Regions from separate parts of the Roseovarius ramblicola genome, predicted to be linked through region 1. Evidence: riboswitches for the same ligand, from Rfam matches in the RefSeq annotation. Region 1 holds a riboswitch; each other region holds the start of a gene.
The links. Region 1 has a riboswitch for thiamine pyrophosphate ahead of thiC (phosphomethylpyrimidine synthase ThiC). Riboswitches for the same ligand answer to the same signal wherever they lie in the genome.
Positions count from the first base shown of each region.

Region 1 (7,168 bases):
GCCCGATGTAGGACAGTTGCCCGGAAAAGGGAATTGGGTCATAACGCCTCCGACACACCGTTAGCGATAACAGTTTCGCGATCAGCAAGAGGACAGCAGATGAGAAGGCACCGCAATGTCAAGATCGTGGCCACGCTCGGCCCCGCCTCGTCCGACTACGCCACCATCCGCGCCCTGCACGAGGCGGGCGCGGACGTGTTCCGCCTCAACATGAGCCACGGCAAGCACCACGAGATCGCCGCGCGCCATCGCATCATCCGCGAGATCGAGGCGGAACTGAACAGCCCCATCGCCATCCTTGCCGACCTGCAGGGGCCGAAGCTGCGCGTCGGCACGTTTGCCCGCGGCGAGGAGGAGCTGATCGAGGGGGCAACCTTCCGGCTCGACCTCGACGAGGCAGAGGGCGATGCCACGCGCGTCTGCCTGCCCCATGCGGAGATTTTCGCGGCACTGAAGCCGGGCGCGAACCTGCTGGTCAACGACGGCAAGATCCGCCTGCGGGTAAAGGACTGCGGTGCCGATTTCGCCGAGTGCGAGGTGGTGGTGGGTGGCACCATCTCCAACCGCAAGGGCGTCAACGTGCCCGATGTTGTGCTGCCGGTGGCGGCGCTTTCGGACAAGGACCGCGCCGATCTGGAGTTCGCCTGCGAGCTTGGCGTGGACTGGCTCGCGCTCAGCTTCGTGCAGCGCCCCGAGGACGTGAACGAGGCGCGCACGCTGGCGCAGGGGCGCGCCGCGATCCTGTCGAAGATCGAGAAGCCCGCAGCGGTGACATGCTTCGATGATATCCTTGCCGTCTCGGACGGGATCATGGTGGCGCGCGGCGATCTGGGTGTGGAACTGCCCGTGCAGAACGTGCCGCCCATTCAGAAACGGCTGGTGCGCAAGTGCCGCGCGGCGGCCAAGCCGGTGATCGTCGCCACCCAGATGCTCGAATCGATGATCGAGTCGCCCGTGCCCACCCGCGCCGAAGTATCGGACGTGGCCACCGCCATCTACGAGGGGGCGGACGCGATCATGCTCTCGGCCGAATCGGCAGCCGGCGAGTACCCGGTCGAGGCGGTGACCACGATGGACAACGTCGCCCGCGAGGTCGAGAGCGACCCGACCTATCACGAGGTGATCGAGGCCAGCCGCCGGGTCAACCGCCAGAGCATCGCCGACGCCATCGTCGTGGCCGCGCGCGAGATCGCCGAAACCACCGATATCAAGGCGATCTGCTGCTACACCGAATCGGGGACGACCGCGCTGCTGACGGCGCGCGAGCGGCCGCATGTGCCGATCATCGGGCTGACCAGCCTGCAAAGCACAGCACGGCGGCTGGCGCTGACCTGGGGGGTGAACTGCGTGATGACAGAGCAGCTCACCCGGTTCAAGCTGGCGGTACTCAACGCCGCGCGCGCGGCGCGCGCGCAGGGCTATGCCGACGAGAGCGACCAGATCGTCGTTACCGCCGGCGTGCCCTTCAATGTTCCGGGCACCACCAACATCCTGCGCATCGCGCCATGCAAGGAAAGTTTGATCTACGCCACCGATCCGGGGTAATCACGTCGTTGCGGGTTGTCCCGCGGGGGTGTTTCGATGGATGCGGATCTGGCGATGGCGATCGGGCTGGTGCTGGGCGTTTTCTCGGTGCCTGCGCTGCTCTCGGCGATTTCGGAGGGGCGTGCGCCGCGGGTCGGCGCGCTGGTTATGGTGATCGCGTGCGGCCTCATCCTGTGGGCGATCTCGCACAAGCCCGGCGGCTATACCGTCGGCGATCTGCCCGCCGTCATCCTCAACGTGATGGCGCGCTATATCCCCTGACAGGCACATCGGCGGCTCTTGCACAATGCACGCGGCTGACGTATACGGCGCGCTCAATCCGCTGGTCCGGCCCGGAGAGGCATGCCGAGTCCAGCGGGACGACCGACCGAAAAAGGAGCCGGAAATGCCCAAGATGAAGACCAAGTCGAGCTGCAAGAAGCGGTTCAAGGTGTCCGCCAGTGGCAAGATCATCACCGCACAGGCGGGTAAGCGCCACGGCATGATCAAGCGCACCAACAAATTCATCCGCAACGCGCGTGGCACCACCACGCTGAGCAAGGCTGATGAGGCGATCATCAAGCCTATGATGCCGTATTCGCGTTAAGGAGGATTTGAGAGATGTCACGCACCAAAGGTGGGACCGTTACCCACGCTCGCCACAAGAAGATCACCACCGCGGCCAAGGGCTATTACGGTCGCCGCAAGAACACCTTCAAGGTGGCCGCGCAGGCCGTCGACAAGGCCAACCAATACGCCACCCGCGACCGCAAGAACCGCAAGCGCAATTTCCGCGCGCTGTGGATCCAGCGGATCAACGCCGCCGTGCGCGCACAGGACGAATCGCTGACCTATTCGCGCTTCATCAACGGGCTCAGCCTCGCCGGTGTCGAGGTGGATCGCAAGGTGCTCGCCGATCTCGCCGTGCACGAGCCGGCGGCCTTTGCCGCCATCGTCGATCAGGCAAAGCGCGCGCTCGCGGCCTGACGCCGGTCGCACGCGAGGGACAGGACAGGCGCCGCCCGGGGATCATCCCGGGCGGCGTTTTCCGTTTTAGCCGTCTTCGCCACTATCAACCGGCACGTAGAGGTCGCCGCCTTCACGGTACTTCTCGGCCATCGTCGCCATCCCCTCTTTCTGCGCCTCGGCGCGGATGTCGTGGCTGATCTTCATCGAGCAGAATTTCGGCCCGCACATCGAGCAGAAATGCGCCACCTTGTGCGCCTCCTTGGGCAGGGTCTGATCGTGGAAATCGCGCGCCGTCTCGGGATCGAGCGAGAGGTTGAACTGATCCTCCCAGCGGAACTCGAAGCGCGCGCGGCTCAGCGCATCATCGCGCCGCTGCGCGCCCGGCAGGCCCTTGGCCAGATCGGCGGCGTGAGCCGCGATCTTGTAGGTGATCACCCCGGTTTTCACGTCGTCGCGGTCGGGCAGGCCCAGATGTTCCTTGGGCGTGACGTAGCACAGCATCGCGCAACCGAACCAGCCGATCATCGCCGCCCCGATGCCGCTGGTGATATGGTCATAGACGGGCGCGATATCGGTGGTCAGCGGCCCCAGCGTGTAGAACGGTGCCTCATGGCAGCATTCCAACTGTTTATCCATGTTCTCCTTGATCTTGTGCATGGCGACATGGCCCGGCCCCTCGATCATCACCTGGCAATCCCTGGCCCAGGCGATTTTCGTCAGCTCCCCCAGCGTCTCCAACTCGGCAAACTGCGCGGCGTCGTTGGCATCGGAGATGGAACCGGGGCGCAGCCCGTCGCCCAGCGAAAAGCTCACGTCATATTGGCGGCAGATGTCGCAGATTTCCTCGAAATGCTCGTAAAGAAAGCTCTCGCGGTGATGATGCAGGCACCACTTGGCCATGATTGAGCCGCCGCGCGAGACGATCCCCGTCACCCGCTCCACCGTCATCGGCACCATGTGCAGGCGCACGCCCGCGTGGATGGTAAAGTAATCCACCCCCTGCTCCGCCTGCTCGATCAGCGTGTCGCGAAACACCTCCCATGTCAGGTCCTCGGCGACGCCGTTCACCTTTTCCAGCGCCTGATAGATCGGCACGGTGCCGATGGGGACGGGGCTATTGCGAATGATCCACTCGCGGGTGTTGTGGATGTTGCGTCCCGTGGAGAGGTCCATCACCGTATCGGCCCCCCAGCGGATCGCCCAGACCAGCTTTTCCACCTCCTCCTCCATCGAGGAGGTGACGGCGGAGGTGCCCATGTTGGCGTTGACCTTCACCAGGAAATTGCGCCCGATGATCATCGGCTCAAGCTCGGGGTGGTTGATGTTGGCGGGGATGATGGCACGGCCCGCCGCGATTTCGGACCGGACGAATTCGGGGGTCACATGGTCGGGAATGCTCGCCCCCCAGTCGTTGCCGTCGCGCGTCACCGGTCCCGCCTCACGCAACTGGTTCTCGCGGATCGCCACGAATTCCATCTCGGGCGTGATGATCCCGGCACGGGCATAGGCCAGTTGCGTGGGTGCTGCACCGCCGGTGCCGCGCAGGGGCTGCGCCCGCACCGGAAATTCCACCACCAGCCTCTCACCCGAGACAAAGCCGTTATCCTCGGGCTTCACATGGCGGCCCGCATACCCCGCCACATCGCCGCGCGCCATGATCCAGTCGCGCCGCAGGGGCGGCAGGCCACTGGCCACGTCGATCACGGCCTCGGGGTCGGTATAGGGCCCCGAACTGTCATAGACCGGCAGCGGCCCTTCGCCCGCCGTGGGATGGGTCGCAATCTCGCGCATCGGCACGCGGATATCGGGGTGCAGCGCGCCTGCAACGTATGTCTTGCGCGACGCGGGCAAGGGGCCGGTGGTCACGCTGGGGGCGATGTCATTGGTGGGGATGGTCATGCTTGGTGCTCCTCGTTGCACGGTGCCAAAGAGACCAGATGAGCCGTGGCCGGGGAGCATCGGGGCACAGGTCGCGACCCCGGTTCGGAACCGGCAGACCACCAGCAGGCGCGCGGTTCCTCAGCTTCCTACGCCAGTATCAACTGGGTCAGGTTCAAAGGGTCGCCTCACCGGTGTCACCACCTGTCAGCCTCTCAGTCCCCAAGGCGGGACTCCCCTGCAAGACCGGACGCTAGACGATACCCATGTCCGGGGCAAGCATCGTCCCCGCACGCCTCTCTTGTCGGTGCGCCACGTCGCTTGCTAGACAGGTGGGGGCGAATGCCCGGGCGGGCCCGGCATCCAAGCGAACGGACGGGCCGGGAATGACCGACAAGGCGGACACATCCATCCTTCTCACCGGGGCTTCGGGCCGCGTCGGTCGGATGCTGTGCGCCTGCTGGCAGGACGTGGTCCCCGGCCTCGCGCTCCTCCCGCAATACCGCCGTGCGGCCCCGCAGGGCGCGCTGGCGTGGAATCCGCTCGACGGGCCGGGCGCGCTCCTCGACCATATCGCGGAGACGGGCCGCCGCCCGGCAGCGATCGTGGCGCTCGCGGGCATCACGCCGGGGCCGGGGCGCGACCTGTCGCTCAACACCGCGCTGGCCGAGGCCACGCTCGACGCGAGCGTGGCTGCGGGCGTGCCGCGCGTGCTGCTGGCCTCCTCCTCGGCGGTCTATGGCGGGGACGGCGGCGCGCCCTTCGGCGAGGACGCCCCTCCCGCGCCGGTCAACGCCTACGGCACCGCCAAGCAGGAGATGGAGGCCGCCTGCGCCCCGTGGCGCGCGCGCGGCCTCGACATCTGCGCGATGCGCATCGGCAACGTGGCGGGGGCGGATGCACTGCTGCGCAACGCAGTGCGCGCCGGGCCGGGTGGGGCGGTGGTGATCGACCGCTTCGCCGATGGCGGCGGGCCGGTGCGTTCTTATATCGGTCCGACGACTCTCGCCATGGTGCTCGCCACGCTCTGCCGCCACCCTGGGCCCCTGCCCAGGGTGCTCAACATCGCAGCACCGCGCCCGGTGACGATGACGGCGCTGGCAAAGGCGGCGGGCGCGCGCATCGAAACGCGCCCCGCACCCCAGGGCGCGCATCAGCACATCACCCTCGATTGCCGCCGCCTCGCCGCACTGCACCGGTTCGCCCCCGGCGACAGCACACCGGCAGAGATGGTGCGCCAATGGCGCGCGGCGGGTGTCGCCTGAGCGCCCTTCGCCCGCGTGTCTCAGTTCCGCCGCAGCGCCCGGAACGCCGCCGAGGCCCCCCAGCCCGCGGCGATGGCGATCGCCAGAGACATCAGCCCATAGGCCAGCGGCTGCTGCCGCGACAGGGTAAAGAGCCAGCGCTCCAGCCCCACCTTGCGCACGTCGATCACCGTCTCGAACTGTGACACCACACGCCCCTCGCGGGTGAGAAAAATCCGCGTTCTGTAGGCCCCCTCGGTGAGGTTCGCGGGCAGGCTGATCGCGGTGCGAAACAACGTCTGCTCGTCGAGGGCGACGGCGTTTTCCAACAGTTGATAGGCATTCTGCCGCTCGCGGATGCGGATGAGCGCGTCGGTAAAGCTCTCGACATCGGCGGCCATGCTCGCCGCCCCGACCGAGCGGATCGCGCGCGGGATGGAGACCCGGTGGCGCAAATCCTCGGTATTGGTCAGAACCTGCCCGAACGGCCCGCTCGTGGCCACGGCATAGAAGGTGGGTGCGGCGTCGAGATCGACCGTGTCGGTATTGACCCAGATCCCGAGCACGCGCTCCTTGCGGCGCACCGTCACCGGCTGTGACGGGCCGGCCACGGTGATCACCACATCGAGCGGCACCTCCGATATCGGGGCCTCGCGCTTGACCGCGCCGAAGATCAGGATATCCGACCCCTCGAACGTGGCGGTGATCGCCACCCGGTCCCGCGACAGGCCCAGCACCACCTCCTCGGCGCGCAGGGGCAGGGCGGCGAGAATCAGCAGGAGCGCGAGACGCAGCATCAATGCCCCCCCGCGCCGGAGGCGATGGAATAGAGCTCGGACGGCATCACCAGCAGATCAAAGGCCAGCTTGCCGCAGACCACGAGCACCATGACCGCCAGCAGGATACGCAGTTGCTCGGCCTTCATGCGGGTGCCGATCATGGTGCCGAACTGCGCCCCGATCACGCCGCCGACCAGCAAAAGCACCGCCAGCGCAACATCAACGGTGAAGTTGGTGGTGGCGTGCAGCAGCGTGGTAAAGGCGGTGACGAAGATAATCTGAAAGAGCGACGTGCCCACCACCACCTTGGTCGGCATCCCCAGAAGGTAGATCATCGCCGGGACCATGATGAAGCCGCCACCCACGCCCATGATCGCGGCCAGAATGCCCACCGCCACGCCGACCAGAAGCGGCGGGATCACCGAGATATAGAGCCCCGACGTGCGGAACCGCATCTTGAAGGGCAGCCCGTGCACCCAGCCGTGCTTCTTGCGCTTGGGGGCCACGCCGCGGCGGGTATTGCGGATCGCACGCAGGCTCTCGATGAACATCATCCCGCCGATCACACCCAGGAAAACGACGTAGCAGAGCTTGACCAGAAGATCGACCTGACCCAGCGATTTCAGGTAGTTGAATACCACCACACCGACGGCCGCACCGACCAGGCCACCGATCAGCAGCACCGTGCCCATCGTGAGATCGACGGTCTTGCGGCGCAGATGTGCAAGCACCCCTGAAAATGAGGCGGACATGATCTGTGCCGCCCCGGTCGCC
Region 1 is NZ_JBHMEC010000003.1:48,922-56,089, forward strand. Features, by position in the region: gene pyk (pyruvate kinase) at 100-1,545, shown strand; gene ACFFU4_RS01825 (hypothetical protein) at 1,582-1,806, shown strand; gene rpmI (50S ribosomal protein L35) at 1,931-2,131, shown strand; gene rplT (50S ribosomal protein L20) at 2,146-2,511, shown strand; gene thiC (phosphomethylpyrimidine synthase ThiC) at 2,578-4,392, opposite strand; TPP riboswitch at 4,501-4,621, opposite strand; gene ACFFU4_RS01845 (NAD-dependent epimerase/dehydratase family protein) at 4,758-5,636, shown strand; gene ACFFU4_RS01850 (TIGR02186 family protein) at 5,657-6,412, opposite strand; gene ACFFU4_RS01855 (sulfite exporter TauE/SafE family protein) at 6,412-7,168, opposite strand, start outside.

Region 2 (7,168 bases), on a different contig from region 1:
GAGCGGCGTGGCGATAAGCGTGCCCACCCGGCGCAGCGGCAGGCCCTCCTCGATTTGCAGGTGAAGCTGCGGCTGATAGGCGATGGCGAGGTCGGCCTTGCCGGCGGCGACCATCTTGGGCGGATCGCTCGGGTCGGCGGGGGCCACCACCTCGACCTCCAGCCCGGCGTCGTCGAAATAGCCCAGCTCCTCGGCGAGGATGATCGGACCGTGGTCGGGGTTCACAAACCAGTCGAGGATCAGGGTCATCTTGTCCTGCGCCATGGCCGGGGCGGCCAGAAGCGCGAGGATCAGGGTCAGGGTTCTCATGGGTATGTCTCCTGTTGAACGTCGCCCAGGGCGATCAATGCAATCTCTCCGTCCCAATGGCCGCGAAGCCGTGTCGCGGCCTGCCAAGAGCGCAGACCCGAGCGGCAGGCCAGCACGGCGCGTGGCCCTTCGGGGCGGAGGGTGTCGAAATCCGGGACGGTGCAGCGCGTGGCGTTTGGCAGGGCGGGGCCGGATTCGTCCTCGGCGCGCAGGTCCACGAGCCAGTCATCGGGCGCAATCTGCGCAGGCGCAATAAACCCGAAGCCGCTCTCGGGCTCGGGCGCGCCGTCGAAACGGAAGCCGCCGACGCGGTGACCAATGGCCTCAAAACTGACGAGTTGACCGAGGGGCTGTGGCTCTATTCCCGCCAAAACGGCCATTGCCATCTGTGCCTGAAGGCTGCCGATCACACCAACGGCGGGACCCAGAACGCCATCTGCATCGCAACTGCCGAGACGGTCCGGCAGATCGGGGAATATCGCGCGCAATGACGGCGCACCACCGCAGAACCCGCCGCAATAGCCCAATGTGCCCACCACCGAGGCGCTGATGAGCGGCGTGCCCTGTTCAAGGCAGGTGTCGGAGAGGATATAGCTCGCCGCGAAGCTGTCGGCGCAGTCGAGAACCAGATCGGCGGCGGCGACGTGATCGGGGGCATTGCTTGGATCAAGCGGCTCTAAAACGGCGGAAATCTCGGATTCTGGGTTGAGTGTGGCCATATGAACGGCGGCGACCTCCGCCTTGGGCAGGCCGATGTCAGACATGCGAAACAGCGTCTGTCGGTGCAAGTTGCTCAAGGACACCCGGTCGCCATCCATCAGCGTCATCCGCCCCACGCCTGCGCCCACAAGGTATTGCAACACGGGCGCAGCAAGCCCGCCTGCACCAACAACCAGCACATGCGCCGCCGCCAGCCGGTCCTGACCGGCTTGCCCGAATTCGGGCAGGGCGATCTGACGCGCGTAGCGGGTCATTTCGTGGCCTCGATCCATTGCCGCACCCGCGCCTCGGGGTCGGTGTTCAGCGTGATATCGGTCACGGCAGAGACCACATCGGCCCCCGCCTCGAACGCACCTTGCGCCCGCTCCACCGACATGCCGCCGATGGCGATGAGGGGGATATCGCCGATAAGCCGCTTCCACTCGGCCACCTTCTCCAGCCCCTGTTCGTGCCATTTCATTTTCTTGAGGATGGTCGGGTAGACCGGGCCGAGGGCAACATAGTCGGGATCGTGCGACAGCGCGCGATCAAGTTCGGCATGATCATGGGTGCTGACGCCCAGCCTGATCCCGGCGCGGCGGATGGCGGGGATGTCGGCGGTGTCCAAGTCCTCCTGCCCGAGATGCACCCAATCGCAGCCCGTATCTATCGCTGCCTGCCAGTGATCATTGACCACAAGGATCGCACCAGTCTTGCGACACAGGCTCTGGGCTAGCGCAATCTGCTGTTTCAGCGTTTCACCGGACAGGTCCTTGATCCGCAATTGTACCAGCCCCACGCCAAGGGGAAGCAGACGCCGCAGCCATTCGGTATTGTCGAATATCGGGTAGAAACGCGGCAAGGCCATCAGATAAACGCCCTCCCCAGCACCGGCGTCGAGGGGGCGGCCATGTCGCGCGGCTCCATTGGGTCTGCCTCGAGCCCCAGACGACCGGCTTCCAGCGCGCGGGCGAATCCTTCGGCCATCGCCGCCGGATCGCCCGCCTTGGCGACAGCGGTGTTGAGCAGCACGGCGTCGTAGCCCAGTTCCATCGCGTGGGCGGCCTGCGACGGCAGGCCCAGCCCTGCGTCGATCACCAGCGGCAGGTCGGGAAAATGCGCGCGCAAGCTGCGCAGTCCGTAGATATTGTTGAGCCCCAGCCCGGTGCCGATGGGCGCTCCCCAGGGCATCAGCACCCGGCACCCGGCCTCGACCAACCGCTCGCAGAGCACGAGATCCTCGGTGCAATAGGGAAACACCTGAAAGCCGTCATCGGTCAGGATGCGCGCCGCCTCGACCAGCCCGAACGGGTCGGGCTGCAACGTGTCGGCATGGCCGATCACCTCCAGCTTGATCCAGTTGGTGTCGAACAGCTCCCGCGCCATCTGCGCCGTGGTCACGGCCTCGCGCACCGAATGGCAGCCGGCGGTGTTGGGCAGGACATGAACGCCCAAGTCACCGATCATGTCCCAGAACGCCTGTCCCGCGCGCTCGCCCCCTGCCTCGCGGCGCACCGAAACGGTGGCAATGCCCGCGCCGGAGCGTTTGAACGCCTGCGCCAGGATCTTGGGCGAGGGGTATTGCGCGGTGCCCAGCATCAGGCGCGATGCGACCTCGGTGTCGTAATATGTCGGCATGTCAGCCCCCTTGCCGGGGGGTCACGATCTCCACGCGGTCCCCGTCATTCAGTCTCTGTTCCGGCCTGAGAGCGGCAGGAACGAAAGTCTCATTCAGCGCCGTCGCGACCTTGGCCTCGCCGTAGCCCAGCTCGATCAGCAGCGCCTTGAGGGTCTCGGCGGCGGTCTCCTGTGCGGTTCCGTTAACCGTGATCTTCATGGACAAACTCCGGTTTTTCATTGTCGCGCGTCATCAGCCCGACGGTCATCCGCGCCACCGCAGGTGACAACAGGAAGCCGTGGCGAAAGAGGCCGTTGACATGAATGGTCTCGCCCCTGCGGATGACGCGCGGCAGGTTGTCGGGAAAGGCCGGGCGCGCGTCCGCTCCGATCTCCAGCACTTCGGCCTCGCCAAAGGCCGGGTGCAGCGCATAGGCCGCCGAGAGCAGTTCCATCACCGACCGGGCCGAGGCGCGGTTGCGTTCCTCGCTCTCGATCTGCGTCGCGCCCAGCATGAAAACGCCGTTGCCGCGCGGCACGATATAGAGCGGAAAGCGGGGGTGCAGAAGGCGAACGGGCCGTGTCAGGGTCACATCGCGGCTGCGCAGCACCACCATCTCACCCTTGACGCCGCGCAGGTCGGGCAGGCTGTCTTGTGCGGCGAGGCCACGACAGTCGATCACCGGGCCATCGGGCGCGGCGTCACTCTGCTCGAACCGTGCGCCCGCCTGTTCCAAGCGGTTGCGCAAGTGCATCAGCGCGGCGCGCGGGTCGATATGCGCCTCGTCTCCGAAGTAGAGCGCGCAGTCGTGGCGATCAGCCAGATGTGGCTCTAACTCGGCCAAATCCTTACCTGTGATCAGCCTGTGCCCGGTGGTGCGCCGGGCGAATTGATCGAGTTCGCGGCGGTCGCGCTCCAGCGTCAACACCAGCGAGCCGCGCCGGATCACCTCGACGCCCTGCGCCTGCCACCAATCGGCCGCCTGTTGGCCCAGCCGCACCACAGGCTCTTCGGCGGTAAAGCCCTCGCAGAAGGGCGCGAGCATGCCGCCGGCCCACCACGAACAGCCATGCGCGCCCGGCGATGGTGCGGGATCGCGCAGGGTGACGGCGATGCCCCGGTTCATGAGTTCGGTGGCCACGCACAGGCCGACAATGCCCGCGCCGCGAATGGTGACGGTCTCGGTCATGTCCAGACCTCGTGAAAATGATGCACCGGGCCGTGCCCTTGTCCGATCTCCAACGCGTCGGCGGCCAGGATCGCGCGGTGCAGCCAGCCATGGGCGGCCTCAACCGCTTTTGGCAAGGTTAGTCCCTTAGCTAGCCCTGCCGCGATGGCCGAGGAGAGCGTGCAGCCGGTGCCGTGGGTGTTGCGGGTGGCGATGCGGGGGGCGTCGAGGCGCATGATCTCCTCCGTGATGAGCCAATCCGTGCAGGTCTCGCCCTGCCCGTGCCCACCTTTCATCAGCACTGCCCTAGCACCCATCTCGCGCAGCCGCGCGCCTTGATCCTGCATCTCGGCATCATTCAAGGCCTCGGCACAGCCCAACAGCGCCGCCGCCTCGGGCAGGTTTGGCGTCAGCAGGTCGGCACGCGGCAGCAGATGCGCGATCAGTGCCGCGCGCGCCGCATCAGGCAAGAGCCGGGCACCGGATTTCGCCACCATCACCGGGTCGAGCACCACGGGGCCGCGGTATCCCTCGAGCGCCTGCGCCACCGTCTCGATCAGCGCGGCATCGCCCAGCATGCCGATCTTGATGGAATCGACCCTGATATCGCCCAGAACCGCTGCGATCTGCGCCGCGACGGTGGTGTTGGGAATCGGGTGCACATCGGTGACGGCGCAGGTATTTTGCGCGGTCACGGCGGTGATCACACTCGCACTGTAGACGTCCAGCGCCGAGAAGGTCTTGAGATCGGCCTGAATGCCCGCGCCGCCACCGCTGTCGGAGCCTGCGATTGTCAAAGCTGTGGCAACCATCTGCCGTTCCTCTCGGTCTATGCGGGGAACGGACGGGGGGCGCGCGAGGCGTGCGACGGTCCGTTCCCTACGCCGGTCTCAACCGGATCAGGTTCGATGGGTTGGCGCATCGCCTCTCAGCCCGTGCATCCCGGGCACCCCAACGGAGTTACCCAAGAGGTAACAGCGGCACCGGGCGCTCGCAAGGGGGCAAAGCAGGACAGGATATGTCGCAAATCACACGCACACCGTCGGCCCCCACGGGCAGGATGGGACATGACACCCGGAGGTGCGAGCATGTCCAACGTTGCCGACTCGAGCCAGTTCGCGCCCATCGCACGGTTCGCCTTGGATCCCGCCCTGCCAGTGCCCGAAGACGTGTTGGCGCAGACCGCGACGCTGCTCATCGACACGTTGGGCGTGGCGGCAGGCGCGGCCACGCTCGATCCGGGGCGGATCACACGCGACTTCGCCTGCGATTTCCACGGGGCGGTGCGCGAGGATCACCGTGCGACGCTGCTGTTTGACGGGCGGCGCTGTGCCATGCCGGGGGCGGCCTGGGCACTGGCGACGCAGATCGACAATCTCGATGCGCATGACGGGTTGAACGCCACCAAGGGGCATATCGGCTGCGCGCTGGTGCCCGCGCTTTTTGCCTTTGCGGAACAGCGCACCGATCTGACCGGGCGGCAGGCGCTGACCGCACTTGCCATGGGCTACGAGGTGGCGGCGCGCGCCGCTGTCGCGCTGCATGCCACGGTGAGCGATTATCACACCTCCGGCGCGTGGAACGCGCTGGGCGTGGCGGCGTTGGGGGCACATTTGCGGGGCTGTGACGCGGAGGCCCTGCGCCACGCGCTGGGCATCGCCGAGTATCACGGACCGCGCAGCCAGATGATGCGCGAGATCGCAAGCCCCACGATGCTGCATGACGGCTCGGGCATGGGGGCGTTGGTCGGAATTTCGTCTCTGTTACAGGCCGAACGTGGCTTTACCGGCGCACCGGCGATCACCGTCGAGGGGCCGGAAGTGGCGCATGTCTGGGCCGATCTGGGCCGTGACTGGACGGTGGTGCGCAACTACATCAAGCCATACCCGATCTGCCGCTGGGCGCACGGCGCGCTGGAATGTCTTCGGGTGCTGGTCGGGGAACAGGGCGTTAGCCCGGATCAGATCGAGACGCTGGAGGTGGGCACCTTCGCGCAATCCGCCGCGCTGTTTCCGGGGATGCCCGAGACCACGAGCGAGGCGCAGTATTCGCTCGGTTTCGCGTTGGCGGCGTATCTCGTGCACGGTCGCCTCGGGCCGACAGAGATCACCGGCGATGCGCTGCGCGACCCGCGTGTCGCGGCCATGCTTGCCCGCATCACCGTGCGCGGGGAGCCGCGCCATTCCGCGCGGTTCCCCGAGGGGCGGTGGTCTGACGTGACCGCGCGGCTGAAGGGCGGGCGGGTGATCCGTTCGGGCGATTGCAACGCGCGCGGCGGGCCGGAGGCACCGATGCCGGTGGCCGATATCCGCGCCAAGCTGTCGGTGATGGCCGGGAGGGCGCTCTCGGAGGTGCGGATCGGCGCGCTGTGGGAGATGCGCGAGCGGCTGCTTGACCAGGGCGCGGAATTCTCGCAGCTTGCCGGGCTCGTATACCCCGAACCGGACAGGCCATGACCAACGCCCCTCGCATTCTCGTCCACACCAGCGATCCCGCCCCGATGCTTGAACGGCTGGCCGAGGCAGCGCCGGGGATCGAGGCGCGCGGGCATGACGATTACGAGGGGCTGGGTGCGGTGCTGGCGGAGTTCCGGCCCGATATCGCCTATTCCGTCGCCTTCCGCGGGCGCGAGGGCTATCCGCGCGAGGCGCTGCTCGGCGCGCACGGCCCGCGCTGGATCGCCGTGGGCGGGGCCGGGGTGGATCATCTGACGCCGTGGGATGCCGGCGCGGTCACGGTCAGCAACGCCGCCGGGGTCGCCGCCCCGATGATCGCTGAATACGTACTCGGCGCGGTGCTGCATTTCACGCTCGATATCGACGGGATGGCCGCCGACCGCGTTGCGCGACACTGGGAGCGCACGCGGCTGATGACCCCGCTCAAGGGCAAGACACTGCTGATCGTGGGGCTGGGCCATACTGGTCAGGCGGTGGCAGCGCGGGCCAGGGCCTTCGGCATGAAGGTGATCGGTACCCGCGCCCGGCCGCAACCGATGGAGAACGTGGACGAGGTGCACCCCGCCGATGCGCTGCCGGGGCTCTGGGGCAAGGCGGATATCACGGTGCTGTCGGTGCCGCTCGTGCCCGGCACGCGGGGCCTCGTGAACGCGCGCGCCCTGATGGCGATGAAGCGGGACGCGATCCTCGTGGACGTGTCGCGCGGCGGTGTCCTGGACGGCGCGGCGCTGGTGAATTCCATGCGCACGGGGCATCTGCGCGGGGCCGCGCTCGACGTGTTCGAGACCGAGCCGCTGCCCTCGGACAGCCCGCTCTGGGGCCTCGACCGGGTGATCCTGTCGCCGCATTGCTCGGCGGTGTACGAGGGCTGGGCGATGCGCTCCTTCGCGCTTTTTCTCGACAACCTCGGCCATTGGC
Region 2 is NZ_JBHMEC010000008.1:258,309-265,476, reverse strand. Features, by position in the region: gene ACFFU4_RS04805 (ABC transporter substrate-binding protein) at 1-309, opposite strand, end outside; gene ACFFU4_RS04800 (ThiF family adenylyltransferase) at 306-1,283, opposite strand; gene ACFFU4_RS04795 (thiamine phosphate synthase) at 1,280-1,876, opposite strand; gene ACFFU4_RS04790 (thiazole synthase) at 1,876-2,646, opposite strand; gene thiS (sulfur carrier protein ThiS) at 2,648-2,845, opposite strand; gene ACFFU4_RS04780 (FAD-dependent oxidoreductase) at 2,829-3,815, opposite strand; gene thiD (bifunctional hydroxymethylpyrimidine kinase/phosphomethylpyrimidine kinase) at 3,812-4,606, opposite strand; TPP riboswitch at 4,654-4,758, opposite strand; gene ACFFU4_RS04770 (MmgE/PrpD family protein) at 4,883-6,250, shown strand; gene ACFFU4_RS04765 (D-2-hydroxyacid dehydrogenase) at 6,247-7,168, shown strand, end outside.
Region 2: linked by a shared signal. The riboswitch ahead of thiD (bifunctional hydroxymethylpyrimidine kinase/phosphomethylpyrimidine kinase) and the one ahead of thiC (phosphomethylpyrimidine synthase ThiC) in region 1 are both predicted to bind thiamine pyrophosphate.

Region 3 (7,168 bases), on a different contig from region 1:
GCGCGACGGGCGGCGCGACGGGCACCGTGACGGGCACCGCCGCGCACGACCGCGAGGCGCGGTTCCTCGACCATTTCCGCCGCGCCGGGGATCTGCTCGCCCCGTTCGATCCCGGCACGCGGGACGCCCCCTCGCTGGCCGCCGCGCACTGCGCGCTGCTCGCCGCGCGGCCCGCGCCGCGGCGGCGCGTGGCCGATGACTACGCCCGGCTCATCGCGCTCGATCCGGGCTGTGCGCAGCACCTGCGCGCGCTCGGCGCGGCGCTGCTGCCCGCGCGGTTCGGCAGCCACGAGGAGATCGGCCTCGCGGCCCGGCGGATGGCCGCGCAGCACGGCACCGCGGCCTATGCCTGGGTCTGGTTCGACGCGCTCGCACTCGATCCTGCCGGGCTCGGCACCGTCGATCCGGGTGCCTTCACCGACGGGCTGCGCGCCATCGCCGCGCAGCGCCCCGACCAGCACGTCATCAACGAGATCGCCGCCTTCTGCGGCCTCACCATGGCCCCGCGCTGCGGGCCGGCGCGCCTACCCGCCGCGCCGGAGCGGGCGCGCGCCGCGATCCATGCCTGCCTCGACTGGCTGGTGGCGCGGCACCTGCACGAACTGCACCCGCTGATCTGGGCGCAGGCGACGACCGGGCCCGGCCCCGCACCGGCCCTGCCGCCGCGCCGCACGCTGATCGCGCGGGGGCGGCAGGCGGCGCTGCGGGTGATCGCCGCGCGGTTTTCCGACACGCTGGCCGATGGCGGCGCGCTGGGGTTCTCCAGCGCCGGGATGTACCGGCTTCCCGGGCTCTGACCGGCCGGATCACACGCTTTGGTTGATCGCTGCCGCCCCGGGGCCGCGCGGGCACGCACATCTCGATGACGCATGGTGACAACCGCGTGAGGCGCGGGCGTCATGCATTGTATGCTGTGTTCGTTGTGCCACCTTGGGATGGCAAAGCGATCGTACCCGAGTGGAGACATCGAACCATGCACAACCTGAGAGAGATCATCCTGATTGCCGCCCTCGGCCTGGCGCTGCCCGCCCACGCCGGTGATCCCGATCGCGGCAAGCGGCTGTTCCGCGATTGCATGGCCTGCCACTCGGTGGTGGACGAGACCGGCGCGGCGATCGTGCGAGGCGGGCGCACCGGCCCCAATCTCTACGGCGTGATCGGGCGTCACGCGGGCAGCGTGCCGGGCTTTCACTACTCGCCCTCGATGTCCGAGGCCGGGCAGCGGGGCCTGCGCTGGAACGAGGCGGATTTCGTGGTCTATGTGCGCGGCGCCACCGCCTTCCTGCGCAATTATCTCGACGACCCGGAGGCCCGTGGCAAGATGGCCTACAAGCTGCGCGACGCCGACAAGGCACGCGATGTCTGGACCTATCTCGAGCGCATCGCCACGCCCTGAACGCCCGCGGCCTGCCGCGCGCTGCCCGCGTCCGGCGGGTCGCGCACCTCCGCGCCCGCCATTGCCGCGCCGCCCCCGTCCCTCGCCGTCTCGGGGTCGCGCACCGCCGGGCCCGCCGTTGCCGTGCCGCCCCCGTCCGCACCGGTCCCGGCCGGCATGGCCGGGTCCGCCTCCTGCGCCCCGTGGCGCCTGTGACAGCCGCGCCCGGCGGCCTTGGCGGCGTAAAGCGCCCGGTCGGCGGCGTCCATGACCTCGTCGGCCGTGCGCCCCGGGTGGTCGCGGCTGAGCGTCGCGCCGACGCTGGCCGAAATCCGAAAGCTCTGCGCGCCGCCGCTCACCGGCTGTTCCAGCGCCGCGACCAGCCGCCCGGCGACGGTATCGACCGCGCCGGTGCTGTCCACCCCGGGCAGCAGGACCGCGAACTCGTCGCCGCCGACCCGCGCGACCACGTCATGGCCGCGCACCACCGACAGCATCCGCCGCGCCGCCACGCGCAGCACCAGATCGCCCGCCGCATGGCCGTGGGCGTCGTTGACCTGCTTGAAGAAATCGAGGTCGAGATGCAGTAGCGCAAAGGCCCCGCGCTCCTCTACCGCGCGCGCCAGCAACGCGTCGAAGGCGCGCCGGTTGCGCAGCCCGGTGAGCGTGTCGGTCAGCGCCTGTTCCTGCGCCGCCCGCCGCGCGTCCTCCAGCCGCCGGGTGAGCCTGCGCGATTCTTCCATCGCCATGGTCTTGGCCTCGAGCAGGTAGAGCATTTCGGTGGCGAGATCCGTCACCGCGAAATCCGCGCCGCTGAGGCCGAATTCGCGCACCGCGTCGACCACCGGGATACCGAAGGCGAGGTTGACCACCATCGTGCCCGCGCCATCGCCGCCGTCCCCGGGCGGCAGCACGCAGATCTGCCCCTTGAGCGCATAGCGCGGGTGCGCGCGCAGCCGCAGCCGCAGCCGCGCCCCGTCGAGCGCGCGCAGCGCCGCCGCGTCCTGCACCGCCCGCGGCCGGGTCAGCTCGAACAGGTCGAGAAACCGCGCGCCGATCATCGCCCCGGGCGCCACGATCCTTGCCAGCGTCGGCCCACCGCCGGTGACACGCCCGGTCGGGCCGATCACCACATGCATCGGACAGAACCGGTCGAGCATCGCCGCCTGCGCGCGCATCATCGCGTCCGCCCCGCTCATGGCGCGGTCCGCCCGCGCGCGAGGTCGAACTCCCGCCCGTCGGCAAAGGCCGGGTCGAGCAGGTGCACCTCGATGATCTCGCGCGTGGCATCGCCGTCGCGGTAATAGAGCAGCACCAGCGCGCCGTAATCGTCGGCCATCGCGCGCAGCATGCCCAGCAGCACCGGCCCGAATCGCAGCCCCGCGCCGTCCACGCGCGCCACCTCCACGCGAAAGACCCCCGCACCCTGCATGTGCAGGCTGATGGCGGGCAGGTCGAGATCCGACATGGCGAGCCGCGCCCGGTCGGGCAGATCCTCGAGCGATTCGAGGAACTCGGCGAAGTCGACCCCGCCGAAGCGCAACAGCCGCCGGACCGCCTCGGACCGGGGCTGCGCCACGAGATAGGTGCCCAGATCCTCCAGCAAGTCCGCCGGGGCCCGCGACAGCCGCGCCGCCAGCGCCGCGATCAGCCGCGCCGTCACCTCCGGCGCGCAGGGCATCAACGGCTCGAAGGCGGCCTCGCCGATGTCGAGGCCGGCCATCACCTCCTGCCACAGGGGCTCGCCGTAGCTGTCCCTGACGAAGCACGCGATCGCGCGGTTGATCAGCCCGTTCATGGCCCTCTCCTTGCCGGTGCGCGCAGTCTGGCAACCAGAGCTTAACATTCCCTGAACGCGCGCCGCTTGTCAGCGCACCGGCGGCCTGCTACCACCGCCGCCATCCGTTGGGGTGCCCTGAACGGGGCTGAGAGGCCGCGCCAACCCATCGAACCTGACCCGGCTCGCACCGGCGGAGGGAACGGAGACGCGCGCAAGCGGCCTGCCCTGTCCCCCGCCCAACCAAAGGACCGGCCATGCAAGCCGCCACGCCGCCCGCGCTCCTCATCGACGGCACCGCCACGATCGGCGGCGCGCCGCTCTTCGGGCCGCTGCGGCTCGCGGCGGCGGCGGGGCGGATCACCTGCCTTCTGGGGCCCTCGGGCGTGGGCAAGACCACGCTCCTGCGCCTTGTGGCGGGCACCGACGAGGTGACCCGCTTCGACGGCAGCATCAAAGCCTCCGACGACATGCCGGTGCCCGGGCGCGTGGCGCTCATGGCGCAGGGGGCCGACCTGCTGCCGTGGCTCGACGTCACCGCCAACGTCACCCTCGGCGCGCGGTTGCGCGGCACCCGGCCCGATGCCGCCCGCGCCAGCGACATCCTCGCGCGCACCGGCCTCACGGCGCACGCGCACAAACGGCCCCACGCCCTTTCCGGCGGCCAGCGGCAGCGCGTCGCACTCGCCCGCACCCTGATGGAGGACCGCCCCATCGTGCTGCTCGACGAGCCGTTCTCGGCGCTCGACGCGGGCACCCGCGCACAGATGCAGGAGCTGGGCGCACGGCATCTTTCGGGGCGCACGGTGCTCTTGGTCACCCACGATCCGGGCGAGGCCGCCCGCCTCGGCCATGCCATCCACATCCTCGGGGCGGACGGGATCGAGACCGTCGCGCCCCCCGCCGCCGCCGTGCCCCGGCCCGTGGACGATGCCGGGACGCTCGAAGTCCAGGGTCGCCTGCTCGCCCGCCTGCGCGAGCAGGGCGCGGCGGCATGAGCCGGCTCGCCGCCATCACCGCCTCCGCAGTGCTGGCGCTCGCGCTCTGGCAGGCGCTTGTCACGCTGGCCGCGCTGCCGCCCTTCATCCTGCCGGGGCCGGGCCGCGTGGCCGAGGCGCTGTGGTTGAACCGCGCGCTGATCGCCGGGCACGCGGGCGTCACCGTGGCCGAGGTGCTGATCGGGCTGGGCCTCGGCGCGCTGCTCGGCGGGCTCTCGGCCATCGGCCTCGCCGCCTCGCCGCTGGCGCGCGGGCTGATCCGCCCGATGATGGTGTTCTCCCAGGCGATCCCGGTCTTTGCCCTCGCGCCGATCCTGACGCTCTGGCTGGGCTACGGGCTCTGGTCCAAGATCGCCATGGCGCTGCTGATCATCTATTTCCCGGTCACCTCGTCGTTTTTCGACGCGCTGATGCGCACGCCGCAACACTGGCTCGATCTGGGTCGGATCATGGGCGCCAACGGCCCGCGCCTGATGTGGCATATCCGCGTCCCCGCCGCCCTGCCCGGCTTTGCCTCGGGCCTGCGGCTCGCCGCCGTCTACGCCCCCATCGGCGCAATCATCGGCGAATGGGTGGGGGCCTCCAAGGGGCTGGGCTACCTGATGCTGCTCGCCAACGGCCGCGCCAAGATCGACCTCATGTTCGCCGCCCTCATCGTGCTGGCGGTGTTCACGCTTCTGCTGCACATGGGCGTGGACCGGGCGTGTCGGCGGTGGCTGGATGGGTCGGCGACGGGGTGAACGCGAGACTCCGCGGGGGGGTGGGGCGGCGTAAGGTTGGGGGCGGCTTGGGGCCCTTAGCCTGCAATCGCCCAAGGCGCAGGTAGATGGATTGCTCTGCACATGCAACTTGACGTCGTCGCCATCTTGGCTGCTTGCGTCGATTTGAGATTTGCATAAGCTACTGCACTATGGATGATGAGCGTTTTTTCAAACTTAGGAAAGCGGGTAAGACCTACCTTTCTAAGGTCTTCAAATTCAATGAGCAGAACACAGAGCGTGTTCGACATGTCCGCATGGTTCTTGAGGGATCAGATAGTATTCACTTCGGTGAGATTGAGGGGGCGATGTGCTTGCGGCTTACGGGAGAGAAGCGGAAGACGCAGGTAACGGCACTTGTAACTCAGGACGACAAACGAATCCGCAGAGTTTCATTGCAGACTTATCAGTCTCGGGCGAACGATTGGATTCAAGGTTATGAAAAGGAAGAATTCACTTTTCGTGGCGACGAGCTTACGCGACTTGTGGCGTTCCTTCGTCAGATCGAGTTTGTGGACCTATCGAATGAAGAAAACTTCCAAATACAGGACATCTCTAAGCAGGAAGGCCCAAAGACCATCATAGATGCCTCAGAGCGCGGCATTGTCGAGCGCATACGGCATATGGATGAAGCGCAGCGAGATACCTTTCTTGAGGGGTTGCGTTCCACTCTGACGCTGGAGGAGATCAATGTACTGTTGGGTCGCAGGCAGGGTTTAGAAGCTTTCGAAGCTCACCTTCGAACGGGTGACTGGGCCGAAGGACAATGGCAGGATTTCTTCGAGCGCGAGCAGTGGGTCTTTGGATACGGTCTCGATTACAGAATTATGCGCCAGTTCGGGCGCGAGATGGTAGTTGGAAGCGGTGGAGGGACGGACAATCGAAACAAGCCGATTATCGATTTCCTTGGAACGTTCACCGACTATACGGTCCTTGTTGAAATCAAGCGACCCGACACCAAAATCTTCAAGTCGGCCAAGGGTGGTCGCGCAGGGACTTGGGAGTTCAGTGCAGAGTTCACCAGCGCGGTATCCCAAATCATTCAACAGAAAGCGGAGTGGTTATCTTTTGCTCAGAACGGAGACCATTGGAATAAGCAAGGTAACAGACTTGCAGCTAAAACGCGAAACGCAAAGTCGGTTCTGGTAATTGGTTCTCATGAGGAATTTGGTAATGATGGATTGGACGCCCAGATTATGCGCGATACCTTCGAACTGTTCAGGCAAGAAACGCGCACTATCGACATTCTGACATTCGATGAACTTTTCGAGCGAGCTAAATTCATTACACGTAGCTAGTGATTTAATCGGAATAAGATGACATTTCGAACTCGATTTCCCCTCCGACCTTCAGAATCTCTGCGCTTGAAAATAACAACCTTGCGAATGGATTGAACGACCACTCCGTCTCGCACAGCGTTTGCTCACAAATTCACTTGCAGGACGCCCAAGCCCCCTTCATCTTTCCAAAAATACTCATTCCCCTGGCCGGCCCCCACGCACCGCCGGAATACCGACAGAATACCGACGCGGGTACAGTCCCCGCGTTCAACCCCCATCTCAGAAATCCGTCGGTGCCCCGCCCTCGGCCTTGCGGCGCTCCACGAAACCCGCCAGTTCCTCGCGGATGCTCTCGTCCATCGGCGGCGCCTCGAATCCCGCGATGATGTCCTGGAACACCTGATGCGCGCGCGCGGGTGTCCACACGCCCCCCGCCGCCTCCCACGCCTCGTAGTTGCGCCAGTCGCTCAGGAACGGCGCGTAGAACGCCGTGGTATAGCGGTCCTGGGTGTGCTGGATGCCGAAGAAATGCCCCTGCCCGCCGACCTCGCGGATCGCATCGACGGCGATCTCGTCGGGCCCCGTGGCTGTCAGCATCGGGTCCATATACCGCTGAATATGCTGCAAAATCTCGCAATCCATGACGAATTTCTCAGGCGACGCGATCAGCCCGCCCTCCAGCCATCCGGCGGCGTGATAGACCATGTTGGCCCCCGCCTGCACCGCCGACCACAGGCTGTTGGAGGTCTCCCACATCGCCTGCCCGTCGGGCACATTCGCGGCGCAGACCCCGCTTGCCCGCATCGGCAGGCGGTAGAACCGCGCCAGTTGTCCGGTCATCTGCGTGGCGCGCATGTATTCGGGCGTGCCAAACGCGGGCGCACCCGATTTCATGTCCACATTCGAGGTAAACGTGCCAATCGCACAGGGCGCACCGGGCCGGATCACCTGCGCGAGCACCACCGCACAAAGCGCCTCGG
Region 3 is NZ_JBHMEC010000009.1:56,423-63,590, forward strand. Features, by position in the region: gene ACFFU4_RS05645 (hypothetical protein) at 1-797, shown strand, start outside; gene ACFFU4_RS05650 (c-type cytochrome) at 974-1,396, shown strand; gene ACFFU4_RS05655 (diguanylate cyclase domain-containing protein) at 1,369-2,574, opposite strand; gene ACFFU4_RS05660 (heme NO-binding domain-containing protein) at 2,571-3,173, opposite strand; TPP riboswitch at 3,272-3,371, shown strand; gene ACFFU4_RS05665 (ABC transporter ATP-binding protein) at 3,410-4,150, shown strand; gene ACFFU4_RS05670 (ABC transporter permease) at 4,147-4,890, shown strand; gene ACFFU4_RS05675 (Shedu immune nuclease family protein) at 5,061-6,206, shown strand; gene ACFFU4_RS05680 (trimethylamine methyltransferase family protein) at 6,468-7,168, opposite strand, start outside.
Region 3: linked by a shared signal. The riboswitch ahead of ACFFU4_RS05665 (ABC transporter ATP-binding protein) and the one ahead of thiC (phosphomethylpyrimidine synthase ThiC) in region 1 are both predicted to bind thiamine pyrophosphate.